DNA from 2 places in the Janthinobacterium sp. 61 genome. Region 1 is predicted to be linked to the other one. Evidence: predicted binding sites of a transcription regulator. Region 1 holds the regulator's gene; the other holds the start of a gene.
The links. Region 1 encodes LexA, which represses DNA repair genes until DNA is damaged. Its sites were predicted from a motif close to ACTGTATNNNNATACAGT; they were not measured.
Positions count from the first base shown of each region.

Region 2: imuA (translesion DNA synthesis-associated protein ImuA) is a predicted target of LexA. The motif match lies at 4,839-4,856, and genes of this name have one in related genera.

Region 1 covers NZ_PJMQ01000001.1:2,886,354-2,894,978, forward strand. Annotated here, with positions in the region: gene CLU92_RS13220 (inorganic phosphate transporter) at 1-254, opposite strand, end outside; gene CLU92_RS13225 (DUF47 domain-containing protein) at 297-923, opposite strand; gene CLU92_RS13230 (replicative DNA helicase) at 1,018-2,403, opposite strand; gene rplI (50S ribosomal protein L9) at 2,539-2,994, opposite strand; gene rpsR (30S ribosomal protein S18) at 3,022-3,312, opposite strand; gene priB (primosomal replication protein N) at 3,328-3,636, opposite strand; gene rpsF (30S ribosomal protein S6) at 3,657-4,046, opposite strand; gene lexA (transcriptional repressor LexA) at 4,322-4,969, shown strand; gene CLU92_RS13260 (cystathionine gamma-synthase family protein) at 5,059-6,300, opposite strand; gene purF (amidophosphoribosyltransferase) at 6,370-7,893, opposite strand; gene CLU92_RS13270 (CvpA family protein) at 7,933-8,421, opposite strand; gene CLU92_RS13275 (SPOR domain-containing protein) at 8,442-8,625, opposite strand, start outside.
Region 2 covers NZ_PJMQ01000001.1:3,011,766-3,018,645, forward strand. Annotated here, with positions in the region: gene CLU92_RS13780 (glutathione binding-like protein) at 1-606, opposite strand, end outside; gene CLU92_RS13785 (S41 family peptidase) at 774-2,501, opposite strand; gene CLU92_RS13790 (DNA polymerase Y family protein) at 2,691-4,178, opposite strand; gene imuA (translesion DNA synthesis-associated protein ImuA) at 4,108-4,818, opposite strand; gene CLU92_RS13800 (putative Na+/H+ antiporter) at 5,036-6,301, shown strand; gene CLU92_RS13805 (GNAT family N-acetyltransferase) at 6,366-6,880, opposite strand, start outside.

The DNA of each region.
Region 1 (8,625 bases):
ACGTACTGGTCGATCACTGACGGGTCAATCGTGCCCTTGCCCACCGTGGCAGCCACGGTCAGCTGGTGGAACACGAAAATGGCGACGAAGTTGAACGTGGCGGCCATGGCAACCGCGGTCTGCGGCTTCAACACGCCCGTCGAGACCACCGTGGCGATCGCGTTGGCGGCATCGTGGAAGCCGTTCATGAAGTCAAACAGCAGCGCGAGGACGATCAACAGGCCTAGCACGTAGATGCTGATTTGTATGGTCATTGTAGTTTCTTTTCTGATTCTGGTTCAGGACATGCCCAACGCTTACGCGTTTTCGACGATGATGCCTTCGATAATATTGGACACATCTTCGCAACGGTCGGTCACGGTTTCCAGAATTTCGTAGATCGCTTTCAGCTTGATCAGGTTGCGCACGTCCGGTTCATCGCGGAACAGCTTGGACATGGCGGCGCGCATCACGTGATCGGCATCCGATTCCAGGCGGTCGATCTCTTCGCAGATGGCGACGATCTTGCGCGAGTTGTCCATGTTATGCAGCATGGCGACGGCGTCGCGCACCTTCTCGGTACAGGCCAGCACCAGTTCGGCCAGGCGCTTGGCTTCCGGTGTGACGGCTTTCAGGTCGTACAGCGAGACGGTCTGCGCCGCGTCTTCCAGCAGGTCGAGGATGTCGTCCTGGCGCGTGATCAGCTGATGGATGTCGTCACGATCGATCGGCGTGATGAAGGTCTTGTGCAGCATTTCGACGGTGGCGTAAGTGACTTTGTCCGCCTGTTTCTCGATGCTTTCGATCGCATGCACGCGGTTTTCCAGGTCATCGAAATTGGTCATCAGGCCGAGCATTTCTTTGGCGCCCTTGACGCACAGTTCCGCGTGCTGGTTAAACAATTCAAAAAACTTGCCCTCAGTGGGCATCAAGCGTCCAAACATGTCATTCTCCGTTAAGCATTGAGTCGTGTTATTTACTACAGAAAGCCGCCCCGTTGTCGGGGGCGGCCAATGGAATTGCCAGTGCTGCTGAGTCTTAGTCGCCTTGGTAAAGCGCCAGGCCACCACTGTAATTGCCAAATTTGGTGTACTGCCCCATGAAGGTGAGGCGGATGCTGCCGATTGGACCGTTACGTTGTTTACCGATGATGATTTCGGCCGTTCCCTTGTCTGGCGAGTCGGGGTTATACACTTCGTCACGGTAAATGAACAGGATGACGTCGGCATCCTGCTCAATAGCGCCCGATTCGCGCAAGTCCGACATCACGGGACGCTTGTTCGGGCGTTGTTCCAGCGAGCGGTTCAGCTGGGACAACGCGATCACGGGGCAACCGAGTTCTTTCGCCAGGCCTTTCAAGCCCCGTGAAATCTCGGAAATCTCCGTGGCGCGGTTGTCGCCCGGCGTATTGGCCGACATCAGCTGCAAGTAATCGACGATGATCAGGCCCAGCTTGCCGCATTGACGCGACAAACGGCGCGAGCGGGCACGCAATTCGATGGAATTCAAGGCCGGCGTTTCATCGATGTACAACTGCGCGTCGTTCATCTTTTGAATCGCATTCGTCAGGCGCGGCCAGTCTTCGTCGTTCAGGCGGCCCGTGCGCAGACGGTGCTGGTCAAGCTGCCCGACGGAGCCGAGCATACGCATGGCCAACTGAGCGCCGCCCATCTCCATCGAGAACACGGCCACGGGCAAGCCGCTGTCGATGGCCACATTTTCGCCGATGTTGACGGAAAACGCCGTCTTGCCCATCGAAGGACGACCCGCCACGATCACCAGGTCGCCCGGCTGCAGACCGGAGGTCATGCGGTCGAGGTCGATGAAACCAGTGGGCACGCCCGTGATTTCACTCTGGTTGTCGCGGCTGTACAGTTCGTCGATGCGCTCGACTACTTGCGTCAGCAGGGGCTGGATCGCGGTCCAGCCCTGGGCGCCGCGCGCGCCTTCTTCGGCGATGGCGAAAATCTTCGACTCGGCCTCGTCAAGCATCTGCTTGACTTCCTTGCCTTGCGGGCTGAAGGCCGTGCCGGAGATATCGTCGGCGACGGTGATGAGTTTGCGCAGCACGCCGCGGTCGCGCACGATCTCGGCATAGCGCCGGATGTTCGCGGCCGATGGCGTGTTTTGCGCCATGGCGTTCAGGTAAGCAAGTCCGCCCACGTCATCGGCCTTGCCGAGCTGGGTCAGGGTTTCAAAAACAGTAATGACATCGGCTGGCTTGGAAGCGTTAACCATCTTGACGATTTGCTCGAAGATGATGCGATGGTCATAGCGATAGAAATCCTCCGCATGCATGAAGTCGGCGATGCGGTCATATGCTGCATTGTCGCGCAGCAGACCACCGATAACGGATTGTTCTGCTTCGATCGAATGCGGCGGAATACGGAGGGAATCCAGTTGCGGATCAGAGGGGGCGTTCATGGCGCGAATTATACCCGCTTCGGCGTGCTGGCAAAAATAAAGGGCTGAAATTGAGCGAAAAAAAGGCCACAAAAAAGCCGGGCGAACCCGGCTTTTCATCGTGCGGCAACGCTTGCGGGCCAGGCCCGCAGACGATTACGCGTTCGCGTCTGGAACGACAGCGATAACAACTTCCACGACCACGTCGGTGTGCAGAGCAACCGAAACGTTGTGCTCGCCAACGATCTTCAGCGGGCCGGTAGGCATGCGGATTTGTGCTTTTTCAACAGCAAAACCTTGCTTGGTCAGCGCTTCAGCGATGTCGAAGTTGGTGACGGAACCGAACAGACGGCCATCAACACCAGCTTTTTGAGCTACTTGAACGGTCAGGCCGCTCAGTTTTTCGCCCTGGGCTTGCGATGCGGCCAGTTTGGCGGCAGCAGCTTTTTCCAGTTCGGCGCGCTTGACTTCGAATTCAGCCACAGCGGTTGCCGTGGCACGACGTGCCAGGCGTTGCGGGATCAGGAAGTTACGTGCGTAACCGTCTTTGACTTTGACGACTTCGCCGAGGTTACCGACGTTAACAACTTTTTCTAACAGAATGATTTGCATAGTTCTTCTCCAGGAATATCTGACCGATTAAGCGTGGTGCAGATCGGTGTATGGCAGCAGCGCGAGGAAGCGAGCGCGCTTGATTGCGGTGTCAACTTGGCGCTGGTAGTGCGCTTTGGTACCGGTCAGGCGTGCTGGCATGATCTTGCCGTTTTCTTGGACGAAGTCTTTCAGCGTGTCGACGTCTTTGTAGTCGACTTGCTCAACGTGAGCTGCGGTGAAGCGGCAGAACTTCTTGCGTTTGAACAACGGGTTTTGCTGTTTGCGTTTTTCTTTAAGCTTGAGCTTATTTTTGTCGAACTTTTTACCGAATGCCATGTCAGGCTCCTGTATCTAAAATGCGCTAGTCGGGGTGACTGCACTAAAATCAATGATGTGAAACACCAAACTCTTGCTGTTGCGGCTCTTCCTGGCCAGGAAACCCGTGAACTGATAGACCCCGCCCAAGCTTGCCTGGCTGAACCTGCCTGATATTTCACCAGCGGCTAGCGCGGCAACATCAAACTCGGTCAAACGGGCAATTCCTGCTTCCATCTGCTGCGAACTGTGCTGCAATACTGCATTCACAATCGGCAACCCTGCCGGGGTGTAGCGCAATATTTCGCGCTCGGCAATGATGGCGGTTACTTGTAGCTGGTTCAGCGCACGATCCTGGTCAAGAATTAAGCTGCTGCTGCGGCTGGAGCGGCTGCTGGTGCTTCGGTGCGGTGGCTTTTGGCCGCGTCTTCGCGTTGTACCGATTTCATCATCGGCGAAGGAGCTGTTTCAGCTTTCTTCATTTTAACGGTCAGGTGACGCAACACGGCATCATTGAATTTGAATGCTGTTTCCAACTCGACCAGGGTCTCGTTGTCGCATTCGATGTTCAGGCAGATGTAGTGTGCTTTAGGCAGCTTTTGGATCGAGTAAGCCATTTGACGGCGGCCCCAATCTTCCACGCGGTGAACCGAACCGCCGCGGGTGGTTACGCTGGCTTTGTAGCGTTCGATCATCGCGGGCACTTGCTCGCTTTGGTCCGGATGGACGATAAAGACTATTTCATAATGACGCATGCAAACTCCTTCAGGTCGGATTGATAATCGCCCACCCCGGCGTCAAGACGGGTGTGGGAAGGTCAGCCGAAGATTATAACCGCCTTTTGCAAACGTTTCAATCATTCCTTCCACAAGCGCCCGAAAAGCCCGTGCGCCACCGTGCTTTCCGCCTGTGGACAAGTATTTCTTGCCAAATTCGCCGAAAAGACGGAAATCCCCTTGCATAGTGGACGATACTGTACAAAAATACAGACTGTTCATATAGACAGCATTTTAGTATGCACCCACCGCTCATGATCAAGCTGACAGCACGACAAGAACAAATCCTGAACCTGATCAAGGACGCGATTGAAAACACGGGCTTTCCCCCAACCCGTGCCGAAATCGCCAATGAACTGGGTTTCAAATCGGCCAATGCGGCCGAAGAACATTTGCAGGCCCTGGCCCGCAAGGGCGCGATCGAGATTTCGCCCGGCACCTCGCGCGGTATCCGCCTGATCGGTGCGGCGGCGAGCGCGGCCGCCGATGCGCTGGCATCGAAAGTGCCGGCAGCCCTGCTGATGTCGCTGCCCCTGATCGGCCGAGTAGCCGCCGGTTCGCCCATCCTGGCGCAGGAAAACCTGGAAGCGAGCTACAACGTCGACCCCGCCCTGTTCTCGGCCAAGCCTGATTTCCTGCTGAAGGTGCGCGGCTGGTCCATGCGCGACGCCGGCATCATGGATGGCGATTTACTGGCCGTCAAAAAGGTCGACAGTGCCAAGAACGGCCAGATCGTCGTGGCCCGCATCGGCGACGAAGTCACCGTCAAGCGCTACAAGAAAACGGGCTCCGTCATCGAACTGCTGCCGGAAAACCCCGATTTCAAGGTGATTACCGTATCGCCGGAAGATGAGTTCGCCCTGGAAGGCCTGGCCGTGGGACTGATGCGCAGCTGGCATTAAGTTGCGTGCTGGGGTCAGACCCGCCGGGTCTGACCCCAGTTTTTAGTTTGCCTCAAAACTGGTACATGGCCTAGTCACCAACACCGCTCTCAGCCCTCCAGCGCACCACGGAAGTCTTCCAGCAGATCGGCCTCATCCTCGATCCCGACGGAAACGCGGATCAGCGATTCGGCGATGCCCATGCTGGCGCGGCGCTCGGCTCCCATCTCATAGAAGATCGTGTGGGCGACGGGAATGACCAGGGTGCGCGTGTCACCAAGGTTGCTAGCCGGAATCGCCAGATTCAGGCGATTCAGGAAATCGAAGCAATCGATGCCATCTTTTAATTCAAAGCTGAACAGCGAACCATAGCTGCGGAACAAGTCCGTCGCCAGCGCGTGCTGCGGGTGCGAGGACAAGCCTGGGTAATGCACTGCCGCCACGCGCGGGTCCGCTTGCAACATGGTGGCCAGCGCCAGGGCGTTCGAGCAGGTACGGTCCATGCGCAAGGCCATTGTTTCCGCGCCGACGGCGATATGGTGCGCCGCCTCCGGGCCCAGCGAGGCACCGAAATCGCGCAAGGCCTTGGCGCGGATTTGCGCGATGCCCCACTGCGCCGGCGCCGCCTTTTTATAATTGTCGAAAATGTTCGGGTACTGCGTCCAGTCGAATACACCCGTGTCCGTCAAGCTGCCGCCCAGGGCATTGCCGTGGCCGCCAATGGATTTCGTCAAGGCATTGACCACCAGGCCCGCGCCCACCGCTTTCGGGCGGAACAGGTAGGGCGTGGTCATCGTATTATCGACGATGTACAGGATGCCACGCTCCTTGCACAGCGCGCCGATCTTCGCCAGGTCGGCGATCTGCGTGCGCGGATTGGCGATGGTTTCCACGAAAACAATCCGCGTTTGCGGCGTGATGGCGGCGGCCACATTGGCCACGTCCGTGGCATCGACGAAGGACACGGCGATGCCCTGCCCCGTCACCGTTTGCCACAGGCTGTTGGTGTTACCAAACAGAAAAGCCGACGACACCACATGGTCGCCCGCGCGCAGCAAGGATTGCACCACGGCGCCAATGGCGCCCATGCCGGTCGCGAAGCACAGGGTCGCCACGCCATCTTCCATCTTGTTGACCTTGTCTTCCAGCGCGGACACCGTCGGGTTACCCTGGCGGCCATAGCGAAAGCCCGGCTCCTTGCCCTGGAACACGGACGCCAGCTGGCGTGCATCGCCATAGCCAAACGCGACGGAGGTATGCACAGGCTTGTGCAGCGAGCCGTGCTCGATGCCCTTGCGACGGTCGTTATGCAGGATGGTGGTGGTAAAGCCGTAGTTTTTGTTGTTGCTCATGATCAAGTGGCGCGCAAGGCTGCAAGAAATATCAGATAAAAAAAAGCCCGGCCATAGCCGGGCTCCACATCACCCTTCGGTGGTGGCGAGGTTCAGGTTCAACTGGGAACGTGGCGTATCTTCCGGCGCTGCCGCCTTCGGATGGTGGCGCGCATATTCCAGGCGGTCCAGGTATTCCTGCGACACGTCGCCCGTCACATACACGCCATCGAAGCACGACGCCTCGAAGTTCGTCAGTGCCGGGTTGACGTCGGCAATCGCCTGCTTCAACGCGCCGATATCCTGGTACACCAAGTAGTCGGCCGTGATTTCGCGGCATACTTCTTCCGTCGTGCGGCCATAGGCGATCAATTCGTCGCGCGTCGGCATGTCGATGCCATACACGTTCGGGTAGATCACCGGTGGCGCGGCCGAGGCGAAGATGACCTTCGTCGCGCCCGCTTCGCGCGCCATCTGCACGATTTCCCGGCTGGTGGTGCCACGCACGATGGAGTCGTCGACCAGCAACACCACTTTATCCTTGAATTCGGAAGGAATCGCGTTGAGCTTCTGGCGCACGGACTTCTTGCGCGCCGCCTGGCCCGGCATGATGAAGGTGCGGCCGATGTAGCGGTTCTTGATGAAGCCTTCGCGGTATTCCAGGTTCAGCGCCAGGGCCAGCTGGATGGCGGCCGGACGCGAGGAATCGGGAATCGGCATGACCACGTCGATATGCACGTCAGGCAATTCGGCACGGATCTTTTCAGCCAGGTATTCACCCATTTTCAGGCGCGTGGCGTACACCGAGGCACCGTCGATGACGGAGTCGGGACGGGCCAGGTAGACGAATTCGAACACGCACGGATTCAGGCTGGCGTTGTCGGCGCACTGGGCGCTGTGCAATTTCTTGTCGGCATCGATGAAGACGGCTTCGCCGGGACCGATGTCGCGCACGAAGCGGAAGCCCATGCCTTCCAGGGCCACGGATTCGGAGGCGATCAGGTATTCGGGGCCTTGCTCCGTTTCATTAATGCCCAGGCACAAAGGACGGATGCCGTGCGGGTCGCGGAAGGCCAGCAAGCCCACGCCAGCAATTTGCGCCACTGCAGCATAGCCGCCCTTGACGCGGCGGTTCAGCACGGTGATAGCCTTGAAGATGGCTTCCGGGTCCAGGTTCAGGCCCGTTGTGGCTTCCTGGATTTCATGCGCCAGCACATTGAGCAGCACTTCCGAATCGGAATCGGTATTGATATGGCGGCGGTCGTTCTTGAACATTTCCTGCTTCAACTGTTCCCAGTTGGTCAGGTTGCCATTGTGCGCCAGGGTGATGCCGAACGGCGCATTCACATAAAACGGTTGTGCTTCCTCTTCGCTCGACGAACCGGCCGTCGGGTAACGGCAATGGCCGATGCCCGTCGTGCCTTGCAGCGAACGCATGTTGCGCGTACGGAAGACGTCACGCACGAGGCCATTGGCTTTGTGCATGGAAAACATACTGCTGTGATTGGTCGCAATCCCTGCCGCGTCCTGACCGCGATGTTGCAAGAGCAACAATGCATCATAGAGCAATTGATTGACAGGTTGATGGGAAACGACGCCGACGATGCCACACATGGTGTGCTCCTAAACTGTGCTACTGATTTTAAAAAAAATTCAAAATTTCACATGCTGCGCGTATGCGGCAGGCAGATAAGGCTTGATGGCACGCGCGCCCTGTTCCGCGAGCGGGCTGAGCAGCGCATTTTTCCAGAATGACTGCTGTGGTATGGAAGTCATGCCACACAAGATGACGGTGGTCAGCACGATCACCAGGCCCCGCGCCACGCCGAACAGGCTGCCCAGGGTACGGTCGGCCAGGCTCAGGCCCGTCACCTTCACCAGTGCGTCGACCGTCATGGACAGCAAGCCCATCAAAATGCGCACGCCGATGAACAGCACCACGAAGGCCAGCAACAGGCGGACGGCTTCACCCGGCACGGCTTCCGGCAGGAATTTCGCCAAGGTGGCGCCATAGGCGTTGGCGATGACGAAAGCCACGATCCAGCTGACCAATGACAGTATTTCCTTGACCAGGCCGCGCATCATGCTGATCAGCACGGACGTCACCAGCACGAACAGCACCAGGTAATCGAAGATCGTCACGACCGTTCAGCCTTGCAACATCACGCCGGCACCAGGCTGCCGCCCAGGCCCAGCTTTTGCAGCTTGGCGCGGGTCTTTTCGGCGTCATCGCGGCTGCCGAACGGTCCCACGCGCACGCGGATGCGCTCGCCCGCGGGGCTGGAGACTTTCTGCGTATAAGACTTGATACCCGCTTCGCGCAGCTTGTCCTGCAATTCATCGACC
Region 2 (6,880 bases), 120 kb from region 1:
GAGGTCGCTAGCGCCATAGAAACCCACGAGGCAGCGCACCCACGGGAAGATGGCGATGTCGGCAATCGTGTACTGCCCGCCCATGATCCAGTCGCGGCCCTGCAGGCGCTGCTCGAGTACGCCCAATAGCCGCCTGGCCTCGCCGAGATAGCGCTCCAGCGGACGTTTGTCTTCATAGTCCTTGCCGGCGAACTTGTGGAAAAAGCCCACCTGGCCGAACATGGGGCCGATACCGCCCATCTGGAACATCAGCCATTGTATCGTTTCGTAGCGCAAGCCCGCGTCCTGCGGCAGGAACTTGCCCGTCTTTTCGGCCAGGTACAACAGGATGGCGCCCGATTCGAACAGGGCCAGCGGCTTGCCAGCGGGACCGTGCGGGTCGAGGATGGCGGGAATCTTGTTGTTCGGATTGAGGGACAGGAATGCGGGCGACATCTGGTCGTTCTGCTCGAAGCTGACTAGATGCGGCTCGTAAGCGAGGCCCAGTTCTTCCAGCAGGATGGAAACCTTGATGCCGTTCGGCGTGGGCAGAGAATACAGCTGCAGGCGCTCGGGATGCCGGGCAGGCCATTTCTGGGTGATGGGAAAGTCGGAGAGTTGGGACATGGAAATCCTAATTGAGGTGTGCGACACGGCGCAAGAAAGCAAGTATAGCCAAGCATGGCAATGTGCGTTGTTTGGCCAGCACGTCCTGCCACCAGCAAGACCATGGGCTAACTGCGTGTAAGCGTGGATAGCGCCACTGGGCGGCCCGGACATCGCCACGATTGGCATCACTGCTTGCGCTGGTTCAGCAGGCTCACCGCCTTGTTCAGCACAACATCCTCGCCTGCGGCCAGACTTTCTCTGGTGGCACGCACCTCGACATCGGGAAAAATACCGATACCCACGAATTCCCGCCCATCGGGATAGGTATCGCGCTTCGCGCAAATCCGCCCATGGCCGCCGCCCGGCAAATACACCAAGATGGGCTGGCCCGTACTGCCTCCGGTCGCCTCGCCTATCTTTAATCCTCTCTGCAATGTATCGAAGGAAACAAGAAAATCTTCCGCCGCCGAAAACGTTGCTGCGCCTGTCAGCACAGCCACCGGACCGTCAAAAACACGCTTCCGCGAATAATGCGCTTCACTGCCCTTTCCTCCGATGACTTTCCATACGATATCTGCACCGTCACTCCGGGAATAACCATTGTCACTCCGAACGTAACTCTTCGAAAACGGGATCGGCTGCCGGGTCAGATAACTGAGAATATCTGCACCAAACTGTGTGGAACCTCCACCATTTTTCCGGATATCGAGGACGAGCGCCTTGGCCTGCAGGATGTCAGGGAAAACCTTTTCCAATTTTCTGACGCCTTCATCACTCTCGAAATGGTCGAGGGAGAGATAGGCTATTCGCCCGGGCAATATCTTGAATATAAATGCTTCTTTCTTTTCAATATCGGCATACCCCGACCTGGCGATGACTTCACTACGCTCCAGCCCGGACATATTGCGCAAGCCAAGCGTGATCGGCCTGTCCGCATCGCCCGCCAGGAGCTGATAACCATACGTGCGCAATTGACGATCCTGCTCCGTTGAACTGCTTACCAAGGGCAAAATGTATTGTTTCGCATAGTCCTGAACCGGCATGCCATCGATGCTGAGCACTTCATCGCCAACTGCAAGCCTGGCCTTCAGCGCAGGACTAGAAATTGCCTCTATGACTACTTTGTTGTCCAGCATGGCCGTGCGCAACGGTGGCCGGGCATACAATTTCTTGCTGAGTTCTGGCGGCGCATAAATATTCGTGTGGCCATCCCGGAGCAAGGGCGCCAGTTGCGACAGCACTCGGTAATATTCTTCCGTCGTTCCGGCTGCGATCACCTTGCCCAGGTATTCCAGGTAGACCTTATTCCAGTCGAGCTCCGGCACGTTGTCGAAATAGACGAAACTTTCCCTGACCTGGTGCCAAAATTGCGAAAGCCCCGCCACCCGCTCCTCGACGCTCAAGGTGGCGGCGTAGGGATACGCCGCCTCGGATGGCCATAGCTGCCTGGGGATAGCGGCAACGGACAGTATCTTTTGCACGCGTGGATCATCTGCCATCTTTGCCAGGCCGGGCCTGTCTTTCATCACTTTCAGCAGTATCGGCGTCCAGCTTATGTCGTTGATTTCCTGCAAGGTCTTGACCGCCTTGTCTTGCTGCTTCAGTTTGCCATACGTTTCGGCCAGGTCCAGCCTCAGATTAAATCCGCAAAATTTCAGATAAATATCACCAGCCGCCAGATCACGGATCTCCGGCCTGTCAAGATACACGAGGATGGTTTCCAGCGCCTGCGCATATTTTTTCAGCGCCGCCTGGTCATCCCTGGCATTGACAATGATGTTGAAAGCGGCTTTCCGCAGAAACTGTACGTGCTCGTAGCTTGCCATGGCAGTATGCGGAGGCGGCTGATGAGCGGCATGCGCCGGATTCCGACACAACATGAGTCCCAATACCAGCAGCAATAGCAGTTTCATATTTCCCCAAAGATATCGTACCGCGCCCTGGCCAGACATCCTGCATCCATCACACAAGATGCAGGCAGGCGGTCTGGCCATAAACAGGAGAAGCATCTTACAGGAGCAGGTCATGTCAATTATCTCCGTTTGTCACGGGACGCCGAGCGCAAAACAGGCAAGCATGGCGCGCAGGAACGGCTGCCCCACTCAGCCAAACAAGCCATGCAAAAACCAGCGCGGCGCGGCCTCTTCACCGCTGCCGGCGATGCGTTCGCGGTAGACCCAGTAATGGGCGTGGTCGAGGCCTTCGGCGATGAAATAATCGCGCGCCTGCGACTGGCCCCACCAGCCCGCCTCGATGCGCTCGGCGACGGACACCATTTTCAGGGGCGAGCCATAGAAGGGCCGGTGTTCGCGCATCAAGAGGGCAATGGGCTGGGCCAGCAGCCAGCCGGGACGGGGCATGCCGGGCAAGCCGGGCGGCAAGTCGGGCAGCGCGCTTTTAGCACCGGGCTTGGCAGGCAGCGGCAGCCACTGGTTCGCCGCTTCGGGGCGGTAATCGGCGCGCGGCACTGCCTGCAAGACATTCTCGGCGCCCAGGCGCGCCACCAGCAATTCCATCAGGCGCTGGCGCTCCTGCGGCGTGCCGCCCGGCTCGGGAAACAGGCTCTCGCTGGGCGGCGCCATGGGCTGCACCTGCAGCACTTCCAGGGTGAGACCGATCACGGGCGCCTCCAGCACCAGCTGCGCCAGGCGCTCCTTGAGCAAACGCAACAAGTGTTCGTCACGCCAGACGGCGACACCCAAAGCCAGCTCGATGACGGTGGGCGGGCGCGCCACCCTGCCCCGCTCGTGCGCCAGCAGCAGTTGTATGCGCTCGACAGCAAATTGCCGCGCGCACAGCCAGCCCGTCATCTGCTGCAGCAGGCGGCGCGCGCCGAACAGCAGCGCGTCCGCGTGCTCCACGCGGTCGAACAATTCCAGGCTCGCGCGGAACGTGGGCGGCGCTTCGATCCACAGGTACAGTTCCGTGCTGTGGCCATGCGCGTCGTCGAGCATGTCCAGCAAGGTCCTGCCGCAGCGGCGCTGCAAGCCGGGCCGCGGCAAGTGGCGCAGCTGCCCCAGGTTACGGCAGCCGATGCCCTCCAGCCAGTCCAGGTAGGGGCGCGCGGGCGGCAGCAGGGCGCACGGCAGGCGGTCGAGGCGGCGCACGAGACTGGCCATGCTTAATGTCCGGCCCCGGCGCGTACCGGCGCGCGCCAGCAGCCAGGCGCCCCGCGCCGTGGGGGCACACGACAGCTGGGCCGTGTAGCCGAGCGCGCGCAAGCTGGCCGCGATTTGCCGGCACAGGGCGCGCACACCGCCAAACAGGCGCAGGCTGGCGCCCGCGTCGACCAGCAGGGTGGCTTCTTCGCCCTGCGCCACCAGCGGCGAGTATTGCAGCAGCGCCAGCGCCACCGCTTGCAAGGCTTGCGCTTCCAGTTCGTGCGAGCGTTCATGCAGGCGTGCCTGCGGCGCCAGCATCAGCGCGCCCGCGCGGCGCATGCCCGGCCGGATGCCAGCCGCCTGCGCCAGCGGCGACAGTACCATCACTTGCTCCTGCTCCAGCACCACGCTCAGGAGGTCAGCCGACCAGCGCGGGCAAAACACTTCGAGCGGAAGCAGGGGCAGGCACAGGCCGATCCAGAGTCGCATGACGCAGCAGTAAAGAAGGAGGTTGCAGGGGCAGGAACAGGGGCGCGTCGCGCTGCGGTCCCCGGCGCTTGATGAAGCCGATCTCGATGCCGCCGGCGGCCGGGCGCACGGACAGGCGCAGCGGCGCCGGCGACGCATCCTGCGCGCCGTGCAAGGGGCGCAGCATGCAAAACAGGGTGTTACCGCCTTGCGCGGCCAGGTGCAAGCGGCGCAGGCTGTCGGCGCGCACGTGCGACTGCCAGAACAGCAAGGCGCCGCAACTGCCGCTGCGCAAGATGTTTTCCGCCGCCCACAAAGCATCCTTGCTGCTGGCGCTCTTTAGCCACAGCAGCTGCGACGACACCAGTCCCTGCGCGGCCAGGGCCAGCGCCTGCGGCGGATGGGGCGGCTGCAGCAGCACGATGGGCAAGCCCGGCAGCTGCGCCAGCGCGGGCGCCAGCAGGCGCAATTCGCCGCTGCCCGGCTGCTGCACCAGCAGATCGATGAGGCTGCCGCTGGGCCAACCGCCGCCTGGCAGCTGCGCGGACAGGGCGGCAAAGCCCGTCTCCAGGCAGCGCGTGGCGCCCTGGCCCAGCTGCGATGCACGCCATAAAGAAGGGTGCAAGGCTTCCGGCGAGGCCATCAATTCGGAATGTTGCATAATTAGATATGAAGATGAATACTGTATGTATATACAGTACTATCCGGCCCTCCTTTTGGCAAGGCTTATCTGCTTATTCTCTGTGCATCGCCGCTGCCCGGGCCGCTCCGCCATGTCCGAAAAACCCCGTTTCCGGCATCGATTGCTGTACCATAAGCACTCTCCTTACCGCCTGGCAAAGTACCAGTCGGCTCCCTCCGTCCATAAGGAAACGCATTTGACCACCATCCAAATCATCAGCGCCATCGTCTTCGGCCTTGCTCTCATCCACACCTTCGCCGCCAAATCGTTTGAAACCCTGGCGCAGCGCCACCCCCGTCATGCAGGCATGCTGCACTTGCTGGGCGAAGTGGAAGTCGTGTTCGGCTTCTGGGCCTTCATTTTGATCATCATCATGGCCTTTGTCTCGGGCGGCGAGGCGGCCATCGAGTATGCCGAATCGCGCCAGTACACGGAACCGCTGTTCGTCTTTGTCGTCATGGTGGTAGCCGCCTCGCGCCCCGTGCTCGACGCCGTGCAGCGCCTGTTGAAAAGCGTGGCGCGCGTCATGCCGCTGCGTACGGAACTGGCCCTCGTCTGGCTGGGACTGGCGCTCGTGCCCCTGACGGGCTCGATGATCACGGAACCGGCCGCCATGACCCTGGCTGCGCTGATGCTGGCGCCACAAATCTTCCGTCCGGGCATACCCGAATGGCTGAAATACGGCGCGCTGGGCGTGCTGTTCGTCAACGTGTCCATCGGCGGCACCCTGACTTCATACGCGGCACCGCCCGTGCTGATGGTGGCCACTACGTGGAACTGGGACAGCGCCTTCATGGCCAGCCATTTCGGCTGGAAAGCGGCCATCGCCGTGCTGATCAATGCCACGGGCGTGAGCATCCTGCTGCGCAAATATCTGCACAGCAACACGTCCGACATCAAGCCGAAAGCGGGTGACGTGGAAGCGCCGAAAGTGCCGCTGACCGTCAGCCTGGTGCACCTGGCCGTGCTGGCCGGCGTGGTAGCCCTGGCGCACCATCCCGTGCTGTTCTTCGGCCTGTTCCTGTTCTTCCTTGGCTTCGTGCAGGCGTATGAGCGCTATCAAAGCCCGCTGATCCTGAAAGAAGGTTTGCTGGTCGGCTTCTTCCTCGGCGGCCTGGTGGTACTGGGCGGCATGCAGCAATGGTGGCTGCAGCCCATCGTCTCCAGCCTGAAGCCGCTGGCCCTGTTCTTCGGCGCCCTGGGCTTGACGGCCATTACCGACAATGCGGCCCTCACTTACCTCGGTTCGCTGATCGTCGGCATGACGGACGAAGCGAAATACATGCTGGTGGCCGGCGCCGTGGCCGGTGGCGGCCTGACCGTCATCGCCAACGCGCCGAATCCGGCCGGCGTGGCCCTGCTGCGCCGCGGCTTCAAGGATGAGTCGATCGGCGCCGTCGGCCTGCTGGCCGGTGCCCTGCTGCCGACGGCCGTGGCCGCCCTGGCCTTCCTGGCCCTGTAAGCATGCACTGGGGCGGCTGCCGGCCGCCCCAGCTCCTCTCGGTTTCCCTCCTCAATTTCCCTCCTCAGTTGCCTTCGTACACCAGGAAGTGCAGGCGGTCATAGAACAGGCTGTAGGCATAGTCGAACGTGCCAACGCTGCGAAAACCCTTGTGCAGATACACTTGCAAGGCGTCGCTCTTTTCCCACACCGTCAGGGTGATGCGCGCACAGCCCTTGCGGCTGGCCAGGTCGCGGATTTCATGGAACATCTGCCGGAACAGGCCCTGCCCCCGGTATTTCTCGTCGATGGCCAGGCTGCTGACGAAACAGTCGTCGGCGCGCGCATGCGCGAGCACGAATGCGTCATAGGCATCGTCGAGCGCCTTCATGTCATCGCGGTAATACGAGACGGCGCCGCAAGCCTGGAATTCGGCCATCGTGGCGGCCGTGAAAAAGCCGATGAAACGGTCGTCCTCGTCATGCAGGCCGTGGATGTGCGTCAGGTAAGGGTCGATGTTCTGCCGCCGCTGCAATTCGACGAACTGCAGATTGAGCTTGTTTCCAAACGAACAGTATTCCAGGTAACTGGTGGCAAACA